DNA from 3 places in the Dethiothermospora halolimnae genome. Region 1 is predicted to be linked to each of the others. Evidence: riboswitches for the same ligand, from Rfam matches in the RefSeq annotation. Region 1 holds a riboswitch; each other region holds the start of a gene.

The links. A riboswitch is a leader RNA that binds a small molecule or an ion and turns the genes downstream of it on or off. The one in region 1 is predicted to bind cobalamin.
Region 2: linked by a shared signal. The riboswitch ahead of V6137_RS00415 (ABC transporter substrate-binding protein) and the one ahead of cobT (nicotinate-nucleotide--dimethylbenzimidazole phosphoribosyltransferase) in region 1 are both predicted to bind cobalamin.
Region 3: linked by a shared signal. The riboswitch ahead of V6137_RS07920 (class I SAM-dependent methyltransferase) and the one ahead of cobT (nicotinate-nucleotide--dimethylbenzimidazole phosphoribosyltransferase) in region 1 are both predicted to bind cobalamin.

The regions. Positions count from the first base shown of each region.
Region 1 covers NZ_JBAKFX010000005.1:30,519-33,793, forward strand. Annotated here, with positions in the region: gene V6137_RS03170 (methyl-accepting chemotaxis protein) at 1-130, opposite strand, end outside; gene cobT (nicotinate-nucleotide--dimethylbenzimidazole phosphoribosyltransferase) at 271-1,320, opposite strand; cobalamin riboswitch at 1,426-1,613, opposite strand; gene nagZ (beta-N-acetylhexosaminidase) at 1,735-2,979, opposite strand; gene V6137_RS03185 (methyl-accepting chemotaxis protein) at 3,108-3,275, opposite strand, start outside.
Region 2 covers NZ_JBAKFX010000001.1:89,699-92,973, forward strand. Annotated here, with positions in the region: gene V6137_RS00410 (FecCD family ABC transporter permease) at 1-463, opposite strand, end outside; gene V6137_RS00415 (ABC transporter substrate-binding protein) at 490-1,530, opposite strand; cobalamin riboswitch at 1,832-2,014, opposite strand; gene V6137_RS00420 (hypothetical protein) at 2,123-2,296, opposite strand; gene V6137_RS00425 (transposase) at 2,289-3,215, opposite strand.
Region 3 covers NZ_JBAKFX010000014.1:64,647-67,921, reverse strand. Annotated here, with positions in the region: gene V6137_RS07925 (ABC transporter substrate-binding protein) at 1-936, opposite strand, end outside; gene V6137_RS07920 (class I SAM-dependent methyltransferase) at 959-1,771, opposite strand; cobalamin riboswitch at 1,901-2,090, opposite strand; gene V6137_RS07915 (serine hydrolase domain-containing protein) at 2,180-3,275, opposite strand, start outside.

The DNA.
Region 1 (3,275 bases):
CCGTTTCATCGATAGTGGTATCCTTTAAACTCGATAACATGAAAATTTCTGTCAAAAGAAATAAGGTCATAATAAGAACTGCTAAAATCACAAGCTTACTACTTGTTTTTAAATCTAATATTTTTTTCAAAATTATCCCTCCCATTTTATTTGATTAATAAATTTATACCCTATACTATTTACTATTCTACATTTTCCTCTTATGACCTTCTAAATTTCGACATTTTTCATCATTTAACTTTGTCAATATTAGGATTTTTATGCAATTATTTAAACTACACCTATTCCTGCCTCTTTAAATGTAATCATTTCGTTATTCATATATGTAGCCGCTTCTATTATATTAAAGGCAAGTACACCTCCACTACCTTCTCCTAACCTCATATTCATATCTAGCATAGGTTTTAACCCTAATATTTCAGAAGCATATTTTGCACCCTTTTCCTCAGAACTATGGGAAGGTATCAGATATTCCTTTACCTTTGGCTCTATTCCATAGGCAATTAATGCTGCCACGGTACATATAAAGCCATCTATGACAATGGGAACTCTATTGGCTGCGCAAGCTAACATAACCCCAGCCATACCTCCTATTTCTAAACCTCCAACCTTAGATAATACATCTATTGTATCTTCCTTTATTGGTTTATTAACCTCTATAGCCCTCTTTACACAGTTTATTTTATTTTTCAGTTTATCCATTGGTAAATTGGCCCCCACCCAAGTTACTTCCTTTGGATCCATTCCTGTTATGGCAGATACTATTGCTGCACTGGGGGTTGTATTTCCAATCCCCATCTCTCCAGTGGTTAAAATATTTTTACCCTTCTTAATTTCTTCTGTTGCCACCAATATTCCAGTTTCAATTGATGTTATTGCTTCTTTTCTAGTCATGGCTGGACCCTTAGTTATATTTTCAGTTCCATGCTTTATTTTTTTATTTATTATTTTATCATTATTTATTTCTCCATCTATACCTATATCAACAACTACCACATCTGATTTTGCTTGTTTAGCCATGGCACATACCCCAGTTAGACCCTTTGTCATATTAATGGCCTGCATCAAAGTTACTTCTTTGGGAGCAGCTGCAATCCCCTCTTCACAAACTCCATGATCAGCCGCCATAACTATTACTGATTTGTTATCTACCTTAGGATACATATCACCGGTTATTCCTGCTAGTTTAATAACTATATCCTCTAGCTTACCTAAGCTTCCAACTGGTTTTATAAGATTATCCACCCTATTTTTACATTTCTCCATGATTTCCCTGTCTACACCTTTAATCTTTTTAATAGTTTCATTTAATAAGTTCATTTTTTAACCCCTTTCTAAATAATTATTATGAAGTTTATATATAAAAAAGTCCGTAGTCTATTTACTGTACAGCAAATAGACTACGGACTTTACCATTACCCATAGAATATACATAAACCATAGGCAGGTCTCCTGACTTAGCTTCATCACATTTGTATATCTTCCCTAGTAATCCTAAGTGATATTTATACAATGCTCCCCTTTACAGTGGCGGGACCGTTGAAGACTTTCACTTCATTCCCTATTCTTCTTAATTAATTGATAGAAATTCTAACTATGAACAATTAATTAAGACACCTATAGTTATTTTTTCTTTTTTCAAGATTATTATAGCAACATATATTATATTTGTAAATATTTTTATAAATTATTTTTATTATTTCATTTATAACTTCACTTAAAGAAAATGATAGCCTACTTATCCTTTAAAATATTTATTATCCTTCTATTATTATTATTTATTCTCTCTATATCTACATACTCCTTCTTATCATTTGACAAGCCATATTTAGATTTCAGTTTAAGTATTCTATAAACACTTTTATTAATTCTCTCTATAGGTATATTCTCAGCTTTTACTTCTTCCTTTATAATATCAAAGGCTTTGATCTGTTTATTATAACTGTGGCATATCAATAGTATATCATTTCCCCCATCTATGGCTTTTAAAACCGTTTCTTCTATAGAGTAGTTATCAGTAATTGCATCCATTTCTAAATCATCAGTTATAATAACCCCTTTAAATCCCAATTTTCCCCTTAACAATTCAGTAATTACTTTCTTTGATAAGGTAGCAGGCTTATCATCTATTTTCGATAATAATATATGTGCTATCATTACCATATCAGCTCCATTATCTATGGCTCTTTTAAAAGGAATTAGTTCAAATTTACTCAGACTTTCTATATCCTTTTTTATAATTGGTAACCCCATATGGGAATCAACACTGGTATCCCCATGACCTGGAAAGTGCTTTATAACCGGTATTATTCCTTTACTCTGTAGCCCTTTCATCTTAGATATTCCAAATTCACTGACAATTTTTTCATTCTTACCAAAGGCCCTATCTCCAATAACCTTATTTTCTTTATTACTAAATATGTCTATCACCGGTGCAAAATTTAGATTAAATCCATAGGATTTTATTTCTTGTCCTATTGCACTCCCTACATCATAAGCTAGGTCTTCATTGCCTCCATATCCTATTTCAATATTACTGGGAAAATTAATGATATCTTTCGGCATCCTATTAACCCTTCCCCCTTCTTGATCTACTGCTAAGAATAAGGGGATATTATTTTTATTTTCTTCTTTTATGCTATTTAATAAATCTACCAGTTGATCAGAGCTTTTTATATTCCTATTAAATAAAATAAGACCTCCTATATTATAATCTTTTATTAAAGTTTTTACTTTTTCGTCTACATTATAACTACTAAAACCAGCTATGATCATTTGTCCTATTTTCTCATCTAGTGTCATATTATCTAGCTTATTTTGTATTTTATCTTCAGTAATATTTCTATCTTCTTTTTGTTTATTCTCTATTTCTGTGGGTTTAGTAATGTTATCCTTTATTTTATTTAATTTATTATTTTCTCTATTACAACCTATCAATAGAAATACAATTATAATAATAAATATAGCTATCCTTTTCATATTATTTACAACCCCTATCTTTCCATATACTTTATGGTAAACGTGCTTTTAAACATTATAAATCAATTAACAAAGAAAATAATAAGATAGAAAATTTTCTATCTTATTATTTTAAATCCTTATTTTTATTATATCTTAAATTTAGAAACTATGTCTTTTAATTTTTTAGCACTACTTATATTTTCTTCTGTGCTTTGCTGTACATTGGAAACCTTTGACACCATGTTTCCAGTCCTACCTGCAATGTCTTCAACTCCACTTGCTCCCTCATTCACTGTATCAGAAACACCGTCTAT
Region 2 (3,275 bases), on a different contig from region 1:
CTATGGCATTTGTACCAAATATACCTCCTACACCTAACATTATGGCAAATGTAGCCCCTAATGAGGCTCCCGAGGATATACCTAGGGTATAGGGGTTGGCTAGAGGGTTTTGTACCATAGCCTGCATTACCACTCCTACTATAGAAAGACCCATGCCTACAACTGCTCCTAAGAGTACCCTAGGAACTCGAATTCCCCATATTATGTCATAATTCATTCCTGAAGTAAGGGTTTCAATATCTCCTATGGGTATTTTTACTGTATTATAAACTACTATTCTAAATGCCTCTGTGGCTTTTATCTCCACAGGACCAAATACCACAGCAAATATAATTGATAAAAATAAGGTTATTATAAGTAATAGGATTGTTATTATAAAAACCTTCCTATCTTTAATTATTCCTTCTTTAAAGCTATTGGTATTTTCCCCTATGGATTGTCCTAGTTTTTCTGTGTTTTCCAATATTATCACCTATTATTTCCATATATTTATTTAAATAATTCTGGATAAAACTCCTTAGCAAACCTTTCAATACCCTTTATAGTTCTAATTCCTCCAGCATAGGTTTCTGCTAGGGGTGTAAATATTATTTTATCATTTTTTATAGCATTTACATTATTAAGGACAGAATTATTTTTTAATCCTTTTATACTATCATTATCCTTTTCTTGCTCTAAATAATGGATAAGTATAATAGCATCTGGATTTTTAGCAACTATATTTTCTATGCTATAGGTTCCACTCTTTTCTGCTAAATTTATTCCCCCTGCCTTTTCTATCATGTCATTTATAAGGGATGTTTTACCATATACACGATATTTATTATCTCCAGCCCCTTCTAATGCAAGTACTTTAACAGGTTCTTTATCCTTTATTTTATCTTGGATATTGGATATTCTTTCTTTCATTGAGTTTATAAGTTTATCTGCTTTATCTTTAATATTAAAAATCTTTCCTATATCATCTATGTCTTTATATACATTTTCTATGGACCTTTCATCGGCTACCCCTGAATTCCTTTGGATAAACGTGTATACTCCTTTTTTATTCCAACTTTCCACTGAACCTATGTTTTTATCCATAAATGCACTACTCCATCCAAATATTAAATTGGGTTGTTTTGCTATAACCACTTCTTTAGAAGGATATCTATTGGATAGTACTGGTATCTTTTCATATTTCTCTTTAAGTTTAGGTAAAATGGGATTATCTAAGTATGATGTTCCCACCATAATATCTTCAAGACCTAAAGTAAGTAAAAGCTCCGTTGGAGGCTGATTTGTAGTGATGATCTTATCCGGTCTTTTAGTAAATGTTATTTGATATTCTTCTCCTTGGGAATTATAATTTTTTATAGTCACTGGGTAGTAAGATGTTTCTTTTGTTGGGTCTTGTGTATCCTTCTGTTTCTGTTGTTTTACTTTGTCTTGATTGTCATTGTTAGATGTATTTGCATCACTTCCACATCCAACGGTTAGTGTTGCTATAAGGAATAAGCTAAGTAAAACTGTAATAATTCTTTTTGTCATAATTGTCATCTCCTTTATCTTTTGGTGGCGAAACAAAGGCACCATTGAAGGTCCTTTGTTGGTATAGAGTGTAAAGTGTAGGGAGTAGATATCTATTTAGCTAATAGTATATGTAGAGATTCGGTATATTGAATCCCTTAGATTTTCTTTTAGAAGAACTATTATACTAAGCAATTCTTAATATAAAAAAGCCCCTATTAGGAGCCTTGTATAAATATAATTGTAATATAAAACTTAAGTTTTCTAAAAAAAGACATAATATCACCATTATATAAATAACTATCTCCCTCCGAAATAATTACCTAAGAAAGATTTATAGGCAGGTTTCCTGGCTTACACTTCATCCTAGTCTCTTCCCTTCCTGGCCCTTTAGCCAGTGGTTAACGAAGATTTCGTCAATGATTACAGTAGCGGGGGCTGCACCGGACTTTAACCGAATTTCCCTTTTATCCTCATGAAAGGCACCCATTCTTTCAGCATATTCAGTTATACATTTAAACTTAATTATAGGTAATTATGTTGTTATTGTCAACTTTATTGGAGAGGGGAAGTTAAAAAGAAGTTAAAAACGGTTCATTGATTGGTTATATTATTATTTGATTAAAAATTTAGCTTTGAAACTTTCATTTTTTACCTTATATCCCTTATTTACTTGTAAATTTTCAATAAATTCATTAAGCTTGTCCACTTTTATAACATAAAATATAAAACTTAACTCCATAATTTTAATTTTTGGACCTTGAAAATGCTTTATTTTATTATCCACATATTTCTAAAAAGTCATCAACGATATTCTTATATTTTTCATCACTAAATAATAGCTCCACCCCTAGTGAACAAAGACTGGACACTCTAGACTGAGTTATATTGCCAAAGTAATGGCAGATATTTTTGACCTTATAGTCGCAAAATCTACTCATAAGAACCATAGCTATAGCTTTGACTTTTGTTAAATTTCTAATATATTTTATTTTTATTTTATCTTTATCTTCTCCTATATAGTCCCCTACGAAAGTTAGTATATCATCTGGCTCTATATCCTTTGCTATGATAGTTTTTTCACTTTTATATTCACATTTTTGGTTTCTAAACCCATATTCTGCCTCTATCTGTTCTTGCTCCTCAGCAGAATTAGGCACTAACATAAAATCTAAATATTCCTTTATAGCTTTTTTCTTATTTTTATCACTATATAACTTCAATATAAGGTCACAATCTACTATTTCAAATCTATCATCTAAATCTCCTAAATAAATTGGTGCACTGGAATATGGGTATTGGAAAACCTTATTACTCCAATTCCTTAGTTTTCTAGGATTCTTGTGAATATATTTTGAGGCCTGTAATATATAATTGTCCTTATCTATTATCTCACTTCTAAATCTGTCGGAGAATACATGACCCCTTCTTTTATATTTTCTATTATAATATTTAGCATAGGACAAGTTTATACCGTGCATTATCTTGGTTATATCAGCACCTGCAGCATCAATAACCATATGGGCATGATTATCCATAAGGCAGAAGGCATATAACTTAAATCCATACCTTTTTTTATATCTTTTTATTCTTAATAAAAATTGATCCCTATCCTGATCATCTTTAAATAGGAGTATCCCATCTACACACCTAATCATAATATGATAAATTGAAAAATTCGTTTTTAATCTAAATGGACGTGGCATAACACTACCCCTTTCACTAATATATTATGATTTCATTATTAGCTTAAGGGGTAGTGTTTA
Region 3 (3,275 bases), on a different contig from region 1:
CTTCTCAATCATTTCACCTTTATCTATGGCATATGCTATAGCCTGTCTTAATACCTTATCTTTAAATTGAGGATTATTATCCATATTGAACATAAGCCTATACCCCCAAAAGCCAGGGTTCTTTATAATCTTATATTTATTATCCTCTTTATATTTGTTCAATATATCTGGAGTTACCCTTGTTATATCTATATCTCCCTTTTCAAAAGCTAATATATTATCACTAACAGGGACAAACTGTATTACATCGGCCCTTTGTTTTGGTCCCCAATAATCTTTAAATGCTTTAAATCTATATGCTCCTTGCTCTTTTTTATAATCTGTAAGTATGTAAGGGCCACATCCTATTACTGCTTTAGGACTATTAAATTTTTTAGGATCATCTACATTGTTCCATATATGCTTAGGTAATATCCTTGCACTACCAAACCTTTCTAATAGGGTAGCACTGGGATTATCAACATCTATACTTATTGTGTGCCTATCTATTACATTTATTTTTTCTATAAAATTATTTTTACTTATATTTAATTCATCAAAAACTGGTGGATGTTTAGCATAATATTCAAAAGAAAACTTTACATCTTCTGCTGTCATATCTTGACCATCCTGCCATTTTACATTTTCCCTTATATTAAAGGTATATGTTTTCCCATCATTTGTTATATTCCAATCTTCAGCCAACCATGGTATAAGACCTTCCTCTCCCCGTTCTAATAAACTATCAAATATAAGTCTCATTTTATATGCCCCAGGACCCCTTGAATAATGGGTATAGGGACTTGGATATCCCCAATCTCCCCCTTCAAGATTTAATACTACTGATTCTTTTTCTTCGGTTATATTTCCATCAGAATTTGTACTATCATCACTACATCCGACTATAACTATCATAAAAGTCATAATTATAATCAATAATATATGTATCTTTTTCATATTAAGTCCTCCTTAAAAAGTTTTACACATGCCAAATAAGCCAACCTATTTTAGCCTTTGTATATTCCGTTATTATACCATTTTGTGATATATCATTTAAATATTTTTCTATGTCATTTTTTAACTTAGGATCTTCTTTAACAGATATGGTATGCATTTTTATGGCATCTTCCAAATCCATTTCCTTATTCCACTCTACATCTTTATAATATATTTTAGGGTATATTCCCATATTCCATAATATATTAAATCCATAATATATTTTATTTCCCCATCTTTTTCTAGATTTATCTTTAGAAATTATGTTATTTATTCCATCCCTTACTTTATCTTCTCTAGTTACAAATCCGCTTAAAAAACAATATCCTTTACTGGCTTCAGTCATCTTTATTAGTGTATCCTTATTGTGTATCCCAGGACACATTGACACAAATACTAAATCAAATTTATTTTTCCAACCTTTAACTTCTATATCTATTTTCTCCCAAGGAACAACATCAAATGAAGCATTTTTAATATTTGATTTCTTAACATTCTCTCTAGCATAATTTATCATATTAGGGGATATATCTATTCCCTTTATTTCTTTTACCACCTTTGAAAATTCTATACTATATCTTCCAGGACCACATCCTATATCTAATACACTTGATTCTTTGTTTATAATATTTTCCGATATAAGAAAGTCTATTGAATCTTTCACTTTACTTTCCTTTTCCTTATTATCTATCATATTATTAAATTCTTTTGCTCTAAAATCCCATAATTTTTCAGTAGTAGCTAAGTCTATTTTAGAAGATTCTCTCCATAATTTATCAAATATTTCAATATTCATTTTATCACCCTTTATAATTATAATTTTGTTATAACGTACTAAAACCCCTCAACAAAAAAGTTAAGAGGTATCAAAAGACATATATACTAATAAAAGCATAAAGACATACCCCCTATATCCCGTAGAGTTTGTGGCATATAAATATAGGCAGGTCTTCTGACTTAAGTATCATCATTTTTCTAAGCCTTCCCAAAAAAAATCAGTGGCATTAATTTAGAAAAACTCCTCTATCACAGCGGCGGGACCGTCCAGGCATCTCACCTGTCTTCCCTTTTAATCAATTATCACTAAAATTGAAACCTATATTCATTTATTAATTTTTATCACTAAATAAATCATATATTATAGTTATATTTATGTCAAGAAGTTAAAACCTGGGACAAAGGGACTGTCCCTTTGTCCCAGGTTTTATAATAGATAGGTTATATTTAAGCAATTATAATTTATAATCATGCTTAAGAAAATCAACATGGCAATCATAGTAGTAAATTGAACTATCCTTCCCAATTTATTGAAAATCCTATTTTTCACAACTATAACAGTTTCCCATATTAAAGCCAAATTTAGCATTAAAAACATATATGATAAAACATGATATGCTATTAGCAATCCTTTTATATCTAGGTTTATTTTAGAAACATTTAAGAGAATCATTAAAAATACTCCCGATATTACAACCATGAAAATTATATTTAGTCTAGTTATTATAATACACTTTCTTCCCTTTCTTGTAACTTCATTCTTCTTATTCCACCATCTACTGAAAATAAAATATATTATGGATACAACAAATATTATTGCTAAAAAATATATAGCAAAGGATTCTAATATACTTTCAATTGTAGTAAGTTTTTCATATGTTCCATTGGAGAGGGGACTATATCTCCCCAACATATTTAAATAATCAAGCATTACATACTTTTTGTCACTTTGTGACTGAAATATTAGTAAACCACCTTTACTATTTTGAAACTTCCCTTTGCCAATATGTTTAAATATATATTCACTACCTCTTAGGGAGACTTTTATAGAAGTTTCATTATAAGGTGAGACACTTAACGTTCCAGTTAGTGATCTGAAAATTTTAAAGGGTGAACTAAGGGGAGTCCTTACAGCAAAATATTTTCCAAAATATTTTTTTATATCTTTGCTATAGGGTTTTGAAATTATTTTTACATTTTCTTTGTTATTTTCAGTAAATAGTTCATAGAACTTTTCTTCAAAATTACGTCTAAATGCAAACTTAGATGATGTTTGATCATCTTTGTTAATGGAAATAAAAAATCCTATATTTTTTTCAGGATAAATGGATAATTGAGCAGCATATGTTGGTCCATCTCCTTCATGACCTATAACCTTGTGTCCATTCCTCTCTCTCTCATAAAAAATAAGTCCATTTCCCAACATTTCCTCATCATATGTAAACTGAGTTTTTTGCATCTTCATTAAATATTCTTTAGAAAGAACATTTTTATTTCCTTCTAATAAAAATTTCATAAAGTTC